DNA from 2 places in the Rheinheimera sp. UJ51 genome. Region 1 is predicted to be linked to the other one. Evidence: predicted binding sites of a transcription regulator. Region 1 holds the regulator's gene; the other holds the start of a gene.
The links. Region 1 encodes sigma-54, which starts transcription at its own class of promoters, with help from an activator protein. Its sites were predicted from a motif close to TGGCANGNTNCNTGCTT; they were not measured.

Region 1 (7,241 bases):
CCTTTGGCTTAGCAACCATTGTGCTGGGGGCCATTGGGGTGATGGGCAGCTTGGATTTTCGCAAGGTGGTGGCCAATTTGGTTATCGTATCGGTGGGCACTTTAGTCTGTTTAGTCGCTATGCAGAATACGGCCGCTACCGCTGCGGTGTTGTATTACACCGTACATTCCACCTTAGTGACCGGTGCCTTATTTTTATTGGCCGACATGATTGCTAATCAACGTGGTAAAGCCGGTGATCGCTTAGTGTCTGGGCGTCGCGTTGCTCAGCCGGTATTGCTGGGTAGCCTGTTCTTTGCTGCTGCGGTAACGGTAGCGGGTCTACCGCCGTTATCGGGCTTTATCGGTAAGCTGATGATCCTGCAAGCGGCTGTTACGCCATTGCAGCAAGCCCTGTTATGGTCAGTGGTGCTGGTGAGCAGCCTAATGGTGTTAATTGGCTTATCACGAGCGGGCAGTATTTTGTTTTGGCGCGTTACCGGTTCAGAGTCGGGCGGGGATAAAGCCTTACCGCTACAGGTTTTTGCCGTGTCATTGTTGCTGTTAGCTAGCCCAATGCTGGTGGTGTTTGCCGGGCCTTTAACCGAGTTAAGTGTGGCGGCAGCGGTGCAGCTTGAAGATGTGTCACAAACGATTTCCACGATTTTACTTGAATCTAGCGTGTCTGGAGGTGCTCAATGAGATTACAACCTCGTTACAGCTGGTTGCCAACACCCTATCGCAGCGTCTTGTTGTTTTTAGTATGGTTACTACTCAATCAAAGTGTCGCGCCAGTGCATCTGTTTTTTGGTTTCGTGTTGGCGTTATTAATCCCTTGGATCAGTGCTAAGTTCCGAGATCCTCAGCCGTTGATTGAACGCCCCATTTTGGCGCTACGTTATATTCTTATGGTTTTGATGGATATTGTTACCGCAAATGCGCAGGTCGCGGTATTAATCTTAGGGCCGACTAAACGGTTAAAACCCGCTTTTGTGCGGGTGCCGCTGGATTTACAGCATGAACTGCCTATCACCATTTTAGCCAGTACCGTGTCGATGACCCCTGGCACGGTAAGCGCGGACATTTACCCGACTAAAGAAATGCTGGCAGAAGGTGAAGAAGTAAAACAGCGTTGGTTGTTAATTCATGTGCTGAATTTAGAAGACGAAGCAGAGCTGATTGCTTCGATCAAATCGCGCTATGAAGCCCCGCTAAAGGAGATCTTTCAATGTTAGAGAATGTTATCTTTTTAGTCTTTGGTATGATCAGTTTGGCTTTGATACTTAACCTATGGCGTTTAGTACGTGGCCCAAGCTTGCCAGATCGCATCCTAGCGCTCGATACCATGTACATTAATAGCATCGCCCTGATCATCTTATATGGCTTGCTGATGGGCACCTCATTGTATTTTGAAGCCGCGTTATTAATTGCCATGTTAGGTTTTGTCAGTACGGTGGCCGTGTGTAAGTTTTTATTACGTGGCGATATCATCGAATAGGAGACAGTATGCAAAATTGGATAGAATGGGCAATTGCCTTCTTTTTATTACTCGGTGGCAGCTTTGTGTTAATTGGCTCGATTGGTTTAACGCGGATGCCCGATTTTTTTATGCGCTTACATGGGCCAACAAAGGCAACCACCTTGGGCATGGGCGGTATTTTGTTAGGTTCGATGTTATTTTTTAGTGCGACACCCGGTGAGATCAGCGTGCATGAATTGTTGATTACTATTTTCTTATTGATCACCGCGCCAATCAGTGCACATATGCTTATTAAAGCCGCGCTACATCATCGCACTGAGGCGATTGCGCGGACTACAGGTGAGCAAGAATTGAAGCGAGGACAGTTACAAAACAGCAGCCGTTCGCATATTAAATCGAATTTACCCTAAACAACCTAACAATAGCGTAAAGCACAGGCTTTACGCTATTCGCCAAAACCGGTATTAATTAATAAAGTGATCGCCTCTAATGCCTCAGCAGCGTCAGGGCCTTCGGTGGTCACTGTCAAGGTTTTACCTTTACTACTGGCCATCATCAACAAGGCCAGTACGCTAGCGGCATCTGCTGTTTTACCATCTTCTTGCACTAATTCTACTTTGGCATCAAATTGCTGGCTTAACTGCACTAGCTTGGTGGCGGCACGTGCGTGTAGGCCCAGAGCATTAATAATCGTGACTGTTGCAGCTAACTTATCGGCCATGATGTCTGACTAATTCCCGATGGCGAATTTGTACATCTTCGCGTTGGCTGCGGAAGGTTTCGGCTAGGCTTTGTGCGATATACACAGAACGATGCTGGCCACCAGTGCAACCAATCGCTATCGTTAAGTAGCTGCGATTGTTACGCTCGAGATGAGGTAACCAGCTGGCGATAAAGGTATTGATCTGCCACGTGTATTTTGCCACCACGTCTTGTGAAGCGAGGTAATCTTTAACAGGCTGATCTATACCAGTGAGCGGTTTCAGATCCGGCTCCCAATGTGGGTTGGGTAAAAACCGCGCATCGAACACAAAGTCGGCATCCTTTGGAATACCATATTTAAAACCAAAGGATTCAAAAAGTATCACTAAACGGCCGGTCTTTTGGCCTAAGATCCGCTCACGTAATTGCTCGGCCAACTGATGCACATTCAGTTCAGTGGTATCGATATATAAATCGGCGCGGCTAGAGATAGGATCTAATAACTGTTGTTCACGCGAAATGGCTTCATCGAGCGACATCGCTTGATGGGATAGCGGATGCAAGCGACGCGTTTCGCTAAAGCGCTTAATTAGCGTGGTGTGATCCGCATCCAAATATAAAATCGTCAGTTCCAGCTTGCGCGGCAGATATGACAAAATGTCTGATAACTCATCGGGATCGCCCGGTAAGTTACGCACATCAATACTCACGGCAACGCGTTCATATTGGCCCATTACTGCAGTTGCCAGAGTCGGTAATAGATTAACCGGGAGATTGTCGACGCAGTAATAGCCGAGATCTTCCATGACTCTCAGAGCAACCGATTTGCCAGAGCCTGAGCGGCCACTGACGACGAGTAGTTTCATGACTCACCTGTTTTTTGGCTATAGTCGAGGAGTAGCTGATACAGTTGTTCATCTGACTCGACATGGCGGATTTTTTTGGTTAAATCTTTCTGACTTAACAGTTTGGCAATACCGGATAACGTACTTAGGTGCGTTTGGCATTGCTCCGTGGGTATTAAAATAGCGCAAAAAATATCGACAGCTTGATTATCTATCGCATCAAACGCGATAGGGTCTTTACTGACCACAAACACCAATATCGGTTGGGTTACGCAGTCAAGTTTGCCGTGAGGAATGGCGATGCCGCCACCGATGCCGGTTGAACCGAGTTTTTCACGGGTCATTAAGGCTTCAAGAATCGTGTATTCGGATAGTTCGGGAAGCTGCTGGTGAGCCAGTTCGGCGATATATTCGAGGATACGTTTTTTACTGTTAAATAGAACTGCACTTTTCGTGCAGTTCTCCGCTAACATCGCGTTTAAATTCATAATAATGTCTTAGTGTCGTGACAGTTTTTCTTTGTGTTTAATGACCTGCCGATCGAGTTTGTCTATTAACTGGTCAATCGCAGCATACATGTTTTCGTTCTCAGACACCGCAAACACTTCACCACCGGTGAGATGGATTTTAGCTTCGGCAATCTGTTGTAATTTTTCCACGTTTAAGATGACATGTACATTATTAATGTTCTCGAAATGACGCTCTAGCTTAGCAAATTTATTCTCGACATAATCTTTTAAGGCTTCGGTAATTTCGACGTGACGGCCTGTTAAATTGATTTGCATAGACTCTTCCTTTTAGTTAAGACACTTACAGCAGGGTCTTTCGTTGATTTGACGGCGGAATAAACAACGATTCGCGGTATTTAGCGATAGTTCGCCTAGCCACGTTTATCCCTTGTTCTAACAAAATCTCCGCCATTTTACTGTCACTGAGCGGTTTTGCCGGATTTTCTGCCGCCACCAATTTTTTAATAAAGGCGCGAATGGCAGTGGAAGAACATTCACCACCACTCTCTGTACTAACATGACTGGAGAAAAAGAATTTAAGTTCAAAAATTCCACGCGGTGTATGCATATATTTATGGGTGGTGACGCGTGAGATCGTCGACTCATGCATACCGACCATTTCTGCAACATCATTCAACACCATTGGTTTCATGGCTTCTTCACCATGCTCAAAAAAGGCTTGTTGTTGCTGCACAATGCAATTGGCTACTTTAAGCAAAGTATCGTTTCGGCTTTCTAAGCTCTTTAAAAACCATTTAGCTTCTTGCAAGTGCGAGCGAATAAATTGCGTATCAGCGGTGTTTTTAGCGGTTTTGCTCATCGCCGCATATTGCTGATTGATCCGTATTTTGGGCATAGCATCAGCGTTTAATTCGACTTGCCAGCGACCTTTTACTTTTGTCACCGTGACATCAGGAATAACATACTGTTGCTCTTGTTTAATCACATCCGCACCCGGCCGTGGATTTAAACTGTGGATCAACTGCATGACTTCCTTTAACTCTTCTTCTTTGAGTTTAGTCACGCGCATCAAAGAACGAAAGTCTCTATTCGCTAAAAATTCGGTATAGTTGCTAATAATTTGTTTTGCATCATTTAAATAGGGTGTCGTTGGCTCAAACTGTCGTAATTGCACCAGTAAACACTCTTGCACCGAACGAGCACCGACCCCGACCGGATCAAATAATTGAATGCGTTTAATCACGGCTTCAACTTCGTCGGCCTCGACTTCGTTAGATTGCAGTGAGTCGAGTATTTCTTCGCAGCTGATACTTAAAAAACCATTGTCATCGATGGCTTCAATAATGATTTCAGCAATAGCCCGGTCGATTTCAGAAAAGGGCGTGAGTTGCATTTGCCAACGTAAATAATCTTGCAGGGTATCGCTGGTTTCACCCTGATACACCATATCGTCATCAGGCATGTTGCCACTGCTAACTGGAGCGGCACTGACTAAGTCATCCCAGTTATTATCTAGCGGTAAATCTTCTTGAATGTTTTGTTGATTCAGATCATCGCTGGTATCGCGATCGGCTACGTCTTTTTGCTCTGAGTTTTTGTTGCGTGGATCGTCAAGGGTATCGCGATTGATATTGCCAAGGCTGTGATCAACCTCATCTGGCTGACGTTCGAAATCATCGTCGCCTTCGAGTAACGGGTTCGCGTCTAACGCTTCCTGTATTTCTTGCTGTAGCTCAATGGTAGACAACTGTAATAGGCGTATCGCCTGTTGCAGTTGTGGCGTCATGGTAAGCTGTTGTCCTAGGCGGAGTTGCAAAGAGGGCTTCATGTACCTGTAATTCTCTCCTGAATGCGCAGTTGCGTTCTATCTTCTTTACTATAGCCTGAATTGCTCACCTAGGTATACATCACGCACCTGCTGATTTGCGAGAACATCTTGCGGAGAGCCCGCTGCAATCAGTTCGCCATGACTGACAATATAAGCGATTTCACAAACATCTAACGTTTCACGTACATTATGGTCAGTAATGAGAACACCAATGCCACGTTGGGCGAGGTGTTGAATGATTTTTTTGATATCAAGTACTGAAATTGGGTCAACCCCAGCGAACGGTTCGTCTAATAAAATAAAAGCGGGATCAGCGGCTAACGCCCGTGCGATCTCAACCCGACGACGCTCGCCACCAGATAACGCCATCCCTAAACTGTTGCGGATATGACCGATATGAAATTCTTCTAATAAATCATCGGCAATTTCAGCGCGGCGTTGCGTGCTTAAATCTTTGCGGGTTTGCAAAATGGCCAATAAGTTTTCATGCACGGTCAATTTACGAAAAATCGAGCTTTCTTGCGGTAAATAACCAATGCCGGCGCGGGCACGTTGGTGGATAGGAGCAAAAGTAATATCTTGCTCGTTGAGGGTAATGGTGCCTTTATCCGAGGGAACTAAGCCAACAATCATGTAAAAGGTTGTTGTTTTACCTGCACCGTTAGGGCCCAATAAACCGACAATTTGCCCTGCATTAACTTCTAAGCTGACATCTTTCACTACCTGCCGGCTTTTATAGCTTTTGGCGAGGTGCGAGACCACTAACTTCATGGAGTGTCCTTGTTTTCTGGGGTGAAAATCGTGGTAACGCGACGATTTTGCTCACCTTCAGCACTTAATTGTTGTAATTCAATGTTGTAACGGATCACGGCACCGCGCACTAAGCTACCGCTTTGCATTACTTCGGCATTACCCGATAAGGTTAAAATGCGGCTGGCACGGTCAAATCGGATCTCATTCGCTTGAGCGGTTACAGGACGATCACCTTGCAAAGTTTGTGAATAGGTCGCCGGTGAGCCTGTTGTAATAAACACCTCTTTACCTTTACCGGCACTGGCGTCGACTTCAAGTTTATCCGCTTTGATCAACATGGATCCCTGACGTACTACAACGTTATCGGCATAACTGGCAATGCTGTCAATTAATGAGGCTAAGGTTTTATCTGCATCGACCGAAATAGGCTGTTTATGATCCGGTTCGGCGGCCAAACTGACGGCAGAAAAAAAGGCCAGAACAATCATTAAGCTATTAATTTTCATTGAAATATACCGTCTCTAAATGCTTTTGCAATTGCATGGTTTCTTTTGTTAAATCGACATGCATACCTTGCCCTTTAATGAAAAAACCGGCGCCGGTGATCTGAACGATTTCATGCGTATGAATACTTTTTTCAGGCAACATCAGTTGTAATGAGGCCGTTTCAACCCGCTCTACTAAACCTAGGGTTTGTTTGTTTTGCAAAACCACTTGGTTTTCCAAAATAATCTTATCTTCAGGAAACCAGACGCCTTGTAAGCTACTGATTTCCCAAGCAGGCTGATGCGCTTTATTAAACAGGGTATAGCGCGGTTGATCAAACTGCGTAAAGCCGAGCTGTTCAAAATGCTCTAATTTCAGTGCCTGCACATGATCGGCAATATAGCCCTCATTGTCGTAGATGCGCAAGGTAACATTTTCAGCAATGTAATCCGGTTGAAATTCTCGATCCACTTGCAGATCCACTTGCTCAACGTTGGGATTCAACCACAGGTAGCCCGCGACTATCACGAGTAACATGACGATGAGCACAAAAAACTTTCTCATGAGCTGCTGCCATCAAATTGTAAAAATCGCTGTTGCGCAATGAGTAACAGATCGCATAATTCGCGCACTGCACCAAAACCGCCAGGTAATGACGTGGCTAAATGGGCGTGCTTTTGCAAATAAGGATGTGCATCT
Region 2 (7,241 bases), on a different contig from region 1:
AGTTTGTCAGATGTTTTAGACCCTGGACTTATTGAAACAGGGCTTAGTATTGCCGGTGTATCTACTATCAGAACTCGCCGTATACCAATGGAGCAGATGGTATGGGCAGTATTGGGGATGGCTCTGTTTCGTAATATGTCCATAAAACAGCTTGTATCTCAGATGGATATATTGCTGCCTGGCAAAGTACCTTATGTTGCGCCAAGTGCCATCGTCCAAGCCAGACAGCGCTTAGGCTACGAAGCGATAGAGCATATATTTAACCTCACCGCCGGACATTGGAATCAGCAAGCTGACCATCCCAATTGGTGCGGATTAACACTATTAGGTGTGGATGGTGTCGTGTTTCGAACCGAAGACACACCAGAGAACAGTGCCGCATTTGCCAGAACAAGGTCACAAACGGGTGAAGCCTGCTATCCGCAAATTCGAATGGTATGTCAGATGGAGTTAACGAGTCATCTGCTCACCGCCAGCCGGTTTGACAGTGTTGAGGCTAATGAAATGATTTTGGCTGAGGACTTAATCCCGCATACCAGTGATAACTCACTGACGTTATTCGATAAGGGGTTTTACTCACTAGGTTTGCTTTATAAATGGCAAAGTACTGGAAAGCAACGCCATTGGTTACTGCCATTAAAAAAGCATACGCAGTATGAAGTAATTCGCTCATTGGGCAAACAGGATCAACTGGTAAGATTGACCACAACGCCTCAGTCACGTAAGAAGTTCGCAGACTTACCGCATACAATTGAAGCGAGATTACTCACTAAAACCATTAAAGGCAAAGAAGTCAAAATACTCTGTTCTTTGGTAGATCCCATGCGTTTTCCTGCAGCTGACATTGTTGATTTGTACTCGACCCGCTGGGAAATCGAACTGGGTTTCAGGGAAATAAAGCAGTCAATGTTGCAGAATACCTACACACTGCGCTCAAGAAAACCAGATATGGTGAAACAAGAGCTGTGGGGAGTATTGCTGGCCTATAATTTGATCCGGTATCAGATGGTGCTTATGGCCGCTTCGTTAGGAAAAGATATCACGCCAAGTCAGCTGAGCTTCAAAGAATCAGCAAGTTACATCGTATTCCAGTTAGCGACATTACCCTACGTTTCGCCGGGAAGAGTTCCAAAAGTGGTGATGAATATTACCGAAATGGCGTCCTACTTCTTACTACCTGGACGCCGAGAGCGATGTTATCCTCGCTGCCTAAAGTCGAGTAAGCAGAAATACCCTGTCCGAAAGAAAAATGCCGGTCAGCTTAACTGACCGGCATTACGCAACAGCCTGTTTGCGCTCGCTAAACCCAGCCGCGCAGCAGGTACCACTGGAAATACTTCATCGCCAGTAGTAGTCAAAGCAGCGGAAACTTTGCTAAGGTTAATCAAGCTATTACTGATTAAACAAGGAAGCCTTATGAGAAGTTGGATTGTCACCTTAGGTTTGCTGCTCAGCGTCAGCGCAGGGCAATTAGCCGCTGCACCGGCTTTTCAGCAGATCCCGCTGCCAAATGATGCGCAAGAAATGGCCCGCCTAGAAACAAAGATGCCGGCGGTATTGCATTATTTTAGCCAACAAACTCAGCAAGACTTGTTGCTGTTTTATATCACCGCTTTAGGTGAGCCTAATCAGCAGAAAACCTTAGCAACGCAAAAGCAATTGTATTTCTTTCGCGAACAGCAGCAGATCCGCGTGGTGATTGCCGAGCGCAATGGCTGGCGTGAAGTGTCTGTGATGGTTCAGGGCCGCTAGGCCCTGCTTAAGGTTTTGCCATTTGTAACACGACACGACGGTTAACCGCCCGGCCTAATGAGGTTTCATTCGCGGCCACATGCCGACGCTCACCGAAACCTTCTATTTGTACTTTATCTTCAGTAACCCCAGCAGCAATGAAGAATTCTTTAATCTTTTCAGCCCGCTGCACCGACAATTGTTCGTTCATCCAACGTCCGCCATAGCTGTCGGTATAGCCTTGTAACTCTATCGATTCGATTTCACTGTCGTACTTAAGATATTCCGCTATCTGGGTTAAACGTCGACGAGATTCTCGGCTGAGTTGATCGCCGCCGCTCTCATAACTTAGTACCGTAAAGGCAATATCATCAAAGCTGTAAGGCAATAATGCTGCGATACAATGACTAAAGGCTTGGTATTGTGCGGGAAACTGCACTGGGTTTAACGCGGCCACCACTTTATCGTAAGGGCTGTACCAATCGGCGTAGTAGAACGTTGGGCTAAACCCCTGCTCTAATTCAGTGAGTAAGGTCCAAGCCACTTTTTTAGGCAGATCACCGTTAAATTGCTTTAACAGTTTCATACTGGCCACCGCTTTGGTTTTTTCACCCGCACGCCATTGCGGTGGTACCGACATCACTTCGGCGAGATCGTAATTATCTGGCAGGCGCAGCATGCTCAATTCAAAATCCATATTCAACGCTTTACCGGCTTGGCTACGAAAAATCGCTTTGCCAAAATTGGGGATCTCATGCTCTAGCTGACACTGCAATGGCGTATTTTTACTTAATAGCCAACTAGACTGCTCAATGCTGGCAGAATATTGACGCCATTGTGTCGACGCCGCCACACAGTTAAACGCAGTCAAACTCAGGCTAGTACAAAAAACATAGGCTAAAGCACGCATAGGCTTAGGTTAATCCCTTTAATTTATCGTTTAATCACAGCAAAAGACGCTTCTGTAGCATAATGTCAAACCGCGCCCTTTGAAAAACTAAGCAAGCATTGTGCCTAACACAAGACCTAAGCCGTATTTTTTGGCATAATAGCGCCATCTTTGGTAATTGACCTATCTGTGAACGCAACGATGCCCGCTCAAACCACTTCCTTATTGGCTCGCCGTTTTCGCGGTTACTACCCTGTAGTTATCGACATCGAAACCGCTGGCTTTAATGCTCAAACCGATGCCATGCTAGAAATTGCCGTAAATTTACTGACAATGGATGAAACGGGCCAACTGCTCCCGGGCGAAACGCTGCATTTTCATGTTGAGCCGTTTGAAGGCGCTAACCTTGATGCCAGCTCGTTAGCCTTTAATGGTATTGACCCTTTTAATCCGCTTCGTGGCGCGGTTAATGAACGCGAAGCCATTGGTGAGATCTGTAAAGCGGTACGCAAAGCCCAGAAAGCCGCAGGCTGCCAGCGCTCAGTTATTGTGGCGCACAACTCAGCGTTTGACCAAGGCTTTTTTAATGCCGCGATAAACCGGCTAAATTATAAACGCTCGCCGTTTCATGCTTTCGTTTCTTTTGATACCACCAGCTTAGCCGCGCTGGCGTTAGGCCAAACCGTATTAGCCAAAGCCTGTGCCCAAGCAGGTATAGCCTTTGATGCGAAAGAGGCTCATAGCGCCTTGTATGACACCGAACGTACCGCAGAATTATTTTGCTATATCGTCAATCGCTGGCAACAACTCGGTGGCTGGCCACTGGCTGACGCCTTAGCTGAAGAATCAACCGATGCTGAGAGTGAGGCCTTAACTGCGCCAACGGACGAAGCCTAAGAGTTAAGACGAAAGATGCAGAGGGATGTGGCAAAAGCAGGTGATTAGCCGCATCGCGAATAACATTGAAGCGGCCAACGAGGCCGCTTCGCATGCAGGCTATTATTCAGCGCTGGTTTCTTTTTGACGCGCGGCCGCGTCCTTGATCAACGGCTGTAATTCAGCACGTTGAAACATTTCTAATATGATATCGCAACCACCCACTAATTCACCTTCTACCCATAACTGTGGGAAAGTTGGCCAATTGGCGTATTTTGGTAATTCAGCCCGAATATCCGGGTGCAGCAGAATGTCCACAAAAGCAAATTGCTCACCGCAAGCTATCAGCGCTTGAGACGCCTGGGCAGAAAAACCACAGCTTGGGAATTTTGGTGATCCTTTCATAAATAACAGGATCGGGTTTTCAGCGATTTGCTGTTTGATTTTATCTAGCGTTTCCATAGTGTCCTCACGGTTTAACATGACTGTGTCAATATTTTACCCTGTATTAGGCCGCCAAGCACTTGAGTTTTTCAGAAAGAACCCAATATCTGCTAGACAGATAATAATGTCCCGGCAGCAGCCGAGTGGCAAAGCCCAATCGCTCAACGAATAAACTTGAGTATTTTAGTCAGGTTTTGTAGTCTAAGCGATGCAGACACATTTAACAACGTGAACGGAGAGCAACAATGGCCTTTGAATTACCAGCATTACCTTATGCGAAAGATGCGTTAGCCCCACATATTTCTGCGGAAACTTTGGAATACCACTACGGCAAGCATCACAATACCTACGTCGTAAAATTAAATGGTTTAGTTGAAGGCACACCTTATGCCACTCAATCGCTAGAAGAAATCATTCGTTCAAGTGAAGGCGGCGTATTTAACAACGCAGCCCAAGTTTGGAACCACACTTTCTATTGGCATTGCTTAGCGCCAAATGCTGGCGGCCAACCAAGCGGCGCATTAGCTGATGCCATCAATGCGAAATGGGGTTCGTTTGATGCCTTTAAAGCGGCATTCAACGACAAAGCCGTGAACAACTTCGGTTCAAGCTGGACTTGGTTAGTGAAAAAAGCTGATGGTAGTTTAGATATCGTCAACACCAGCAATGCTGGCACGCCAATCCAAGATGCGTCAGTGACACCGATCATCACTGTCGATCTGTGGGAACACGCTTACTATATCGATTACCGCAACGCACGCCCAACTTACTTAGACGCCTTCTGGGCCCTAGCTAACTGGAACTTCGCTGCAGAAAACTTCGCTAAATAATTTTTACGCAGTTTTTGCTCAATACCCAGCTTCGGCTGGGTATTTTTTTGTTTATGCTAATTACCGCCTCAGTACAAGCGTTGCATAAACTGTACAAGCTCGTGCAAAATCATTTTTGCTAAATAGGCTAATTTAAACAAAATTTCCTTACTTCTGCGCAAACCCTACGTTTAGTGTCTACCCTTAAAGTAACAGCTGATTGCAGTTTTCCCGATTATAGAGCTGGAGGGTTATATGAGCATATTCGAGCATTACAAAGCACGCTATGAAGCACACAAAGAGGAAGAGCTGACCATACAGGAGTATCTGGCGCTATGTAAAAAAGATAAAAGTTGCTATAGCAGCGCCGCGGAGCGCTTATTAATGGCGATTGGCGAACCCGAACTAATTGATACCTCGCAAGACACCCATCTCAGTCGATTATTCTCCAACCGCGTGATTGCTCGCTATCCGGCTTTTGCCGAATTTTATGGCATGGAAGATGCCATTGAGCAAATCGTTTCTTACCTGAAACATTCGGCGCAAGGTTTAGAAGAGCGCAAACAAATACTGTATTTATTAGGGCCTGTTGGCGGTGGTAAGTCGTCATTAGCTGAAAAACTTAAGCATTTAATGCAGCAAGTGCCGATTTACTATTTAAAAGGCTCTCCAGTACAGGATCATCCACTGTGTTTGTTTGATGTAGATGAAGACGGCGAGCTGTTACAAAAAGAATTTGGTATCTCAAAACGCTACCTACGCTCCATTATGTCACCTTGGGCCAGCAAGCGATTACATGAATTTAACGGTGATATCAGCCAATTCCGTGTGGTAAAACGCACGCCTTCGATTCTTGATCAGCTGGCTATCGCTAAAACCGAACCCGGCGATGAGAACAACCAAGATATTGCCGCACTGGTCGGTAAAGTAGACATTAGACAATTAGAACATTTCGCACAAAATGACCCCGATGCCTACAGCTATTCTGGCGCGCTATGCCGAGCTAATCAGGGTTTAATGGAATTTGTTGAAATGTTTAAAGCGCCTATTAAGGTGCTCCACCCGCTTCTTACTGCGACACAAGAAGGCAATTACAACGGTACCGAAGGCCTATCGGCACTGCCGTTTGATGGCATCATTTTAGCGCACAGTAATGAGTCAGAATGGCAAACCTTTCGCAACAACAAAAATAATGAGGCGTTTTTAGATCGGGTGTATATCGTCAAAGTGCCTTATTGTTTACGTGTTAGTGAAGAGCTAAAAATTTACCAAAAATTGTTAGAGCACAGCGAGCTGACTAAAGCACCCTGTGCACCTGGCACCTTGGCAGCGCTTGCCCAATTCGCCGTATTATCGCGGCTCAAAACCCCCGAAAACTCCAGTATCTATTCCAAGATGCGGGTCTATGATGGCGAAAGCTTAAAAGATACTGATCCTAAAGCAAAATCCTATCAAGAATACCGCGACTATGCCGGTATTGATGAAGGCATGACCGGTTTATCAACACGCTTTGCTTTTAAAATTCTTTCTCGGGTCTTCAACTTCGACAGTAGTGAAGTCGCGGCCAACCCAGTACATTTGTTTTATGTGTTAGAGCAGCAAATCGAGCGTGAGCAATTTCCTGCAGATACCGCTGAACGTTATTTAGAGCACTTAAAAGGGTTTCTAACGCCAAAATATGTCGAATTTATTGGTAAAGAAATCCAAACCGCTTACTTAGAGTCTTATTCCGAATACGGACAAAATATCTTTGATCGTTACGTCATTTATGCTGACTTCTGGATCCAAGATCAAGAGTATCGCGATCCTGAAACCGGTCAGTTATTTGACCGAGCAGCGTTAAATGCTGAGTTAGAAAAAATTGAGAAACCCGCAGGGATCAGTAACCCCAAAGATTTCCGTAATGAAATCGTTAACTTTGTCTTGCGCGCAAAAGCGAAAAATAATGGTAAAAATCCACTCTGGACCAGTTACGAAAAACTCCGCACCGTCATTGAAAAGAAAATGTTCTCGAGTACTGAAGAACTCTTACCCGTCATCTCGTTTAATGCCAAAACCAGTAACGACGATCAAAAGAAACACGATGACTTTGTTAACCGTATGATGGAGAAAGGGTATACCCGTAAACAAGTTCGGCTGTTGTCGGAGTGGTACTTGCGGGTTCGTAAATCTCAATAGCTTCGGAGGTAGTATGGCGCATTTTATTGATCGCCGTCTGAATGGAAAGAACAAAAGCGCGGTGAACCGCCAGCGCTTTATCCGGCGCTATAAAAAACAGATTAAACAAGCAGTATCTGATGCCATTAGCAAACGCAGTGTTACCGATTTAAGCCAAGGTGAAAGTATTAGCATACCGGCTCGCGATATTAATGAGCCGCTATTTCATCATGGTAAAGGCGGTAAGCGTGAGCGAGTGCATCCTGGTAATGATCAGTTTAGCCAAGGCGATCGCATCGAACGTCCACAAGGCGGTGCGGGAGGAAGTGGCCAAG

Region 2: the regulator sigma-54 is predicted to act here: its motif matches at 2,731-2,747, upstream of LMJ53_RS07730 (flagellar protein MotY).

The regions. Positions count from the first base shown of each region.
Region 1 is NZ_JAJHOG010000002.1:351,967-359,207, forward strand. It holds gene LMJ53_RS03630 (monovalent cation/H+ antiporter subunit D) at 1-680, shown strand, start outside; gene LMJ53_RS03635 (Na+/H+ antiporter subunit E) at 677-1,213, shown strand; gene LMJ53_RS03640 (K+/H+ antiporter subunit F) at 1,207-1,476, shown strand; gene LMJ53_RS03645 (Na+/H+ antiporter subunit G) at 1,485-1,868, shown strand; gene LMJ53_RS03650 (HPr family phosphocarrier protein) at 1,904-2,179, opposite strand; gene rapZ (RNase adapter RapZ) at 2,169-3,026, opposite strand; gene ptsN (PTS IIA-like nitrogen regulatory protein PtsN) at 3,023-3,493, opposite strand; gene hpf (ribosome hibernation promoting factor) at 3,503-3,790, opposite strand; gene LMJ53_RS03670 (RNA polymerase factor sigma-54) at 3,816-5,303, opposite strand; gene lptB (LPS export ABC transporter ATP-binding protein) at 5,352-6,074, opposite strand; gene lptA (lipopolysaccharide transport periplasmic protein LptA) at 6,071-6,562, opposite strand; gene lptC (LPS export ABC transporter periplasmic protein LptC) at 6,552-7,106, opposite strand; gene kdsC (3-deoxy-manno-octulosonate-8-phosphatase KdsC) at 7,103-7,241, opposite strand, start outside.
Region 2 is NZ_JAJHOG010000004.1:382,595-389,835, reverse strand. It holds gene LMJ53_RS07740 (IS4 family transposase) at 1-1,269, shown strand, start outside; gene LMJ53_RS07735 (hypothetical protein) at 1,417-1,752, shown strand; gene LMJ53_RS07730 (flagellar protein MotY) at 1,760-2,641, opposite strand; gene rnt (ribonuclease T) at 2,822-3,517, shown strand; gene grxD (Grx4 family monothiol glutaredoxin) at 3,620-3,958, opposite strand; gene sodB (superoxide dismutase [Fe]) at 4,186-4,770, shown strand; gene LMJ53_RS07710 (PrkA family serine protein kinase) at 5,005-6,927, shown strand; gene LMJ53_RS07705 (YeaH/YhbH family protein) at 6,941-7,241, shown strand, end outside.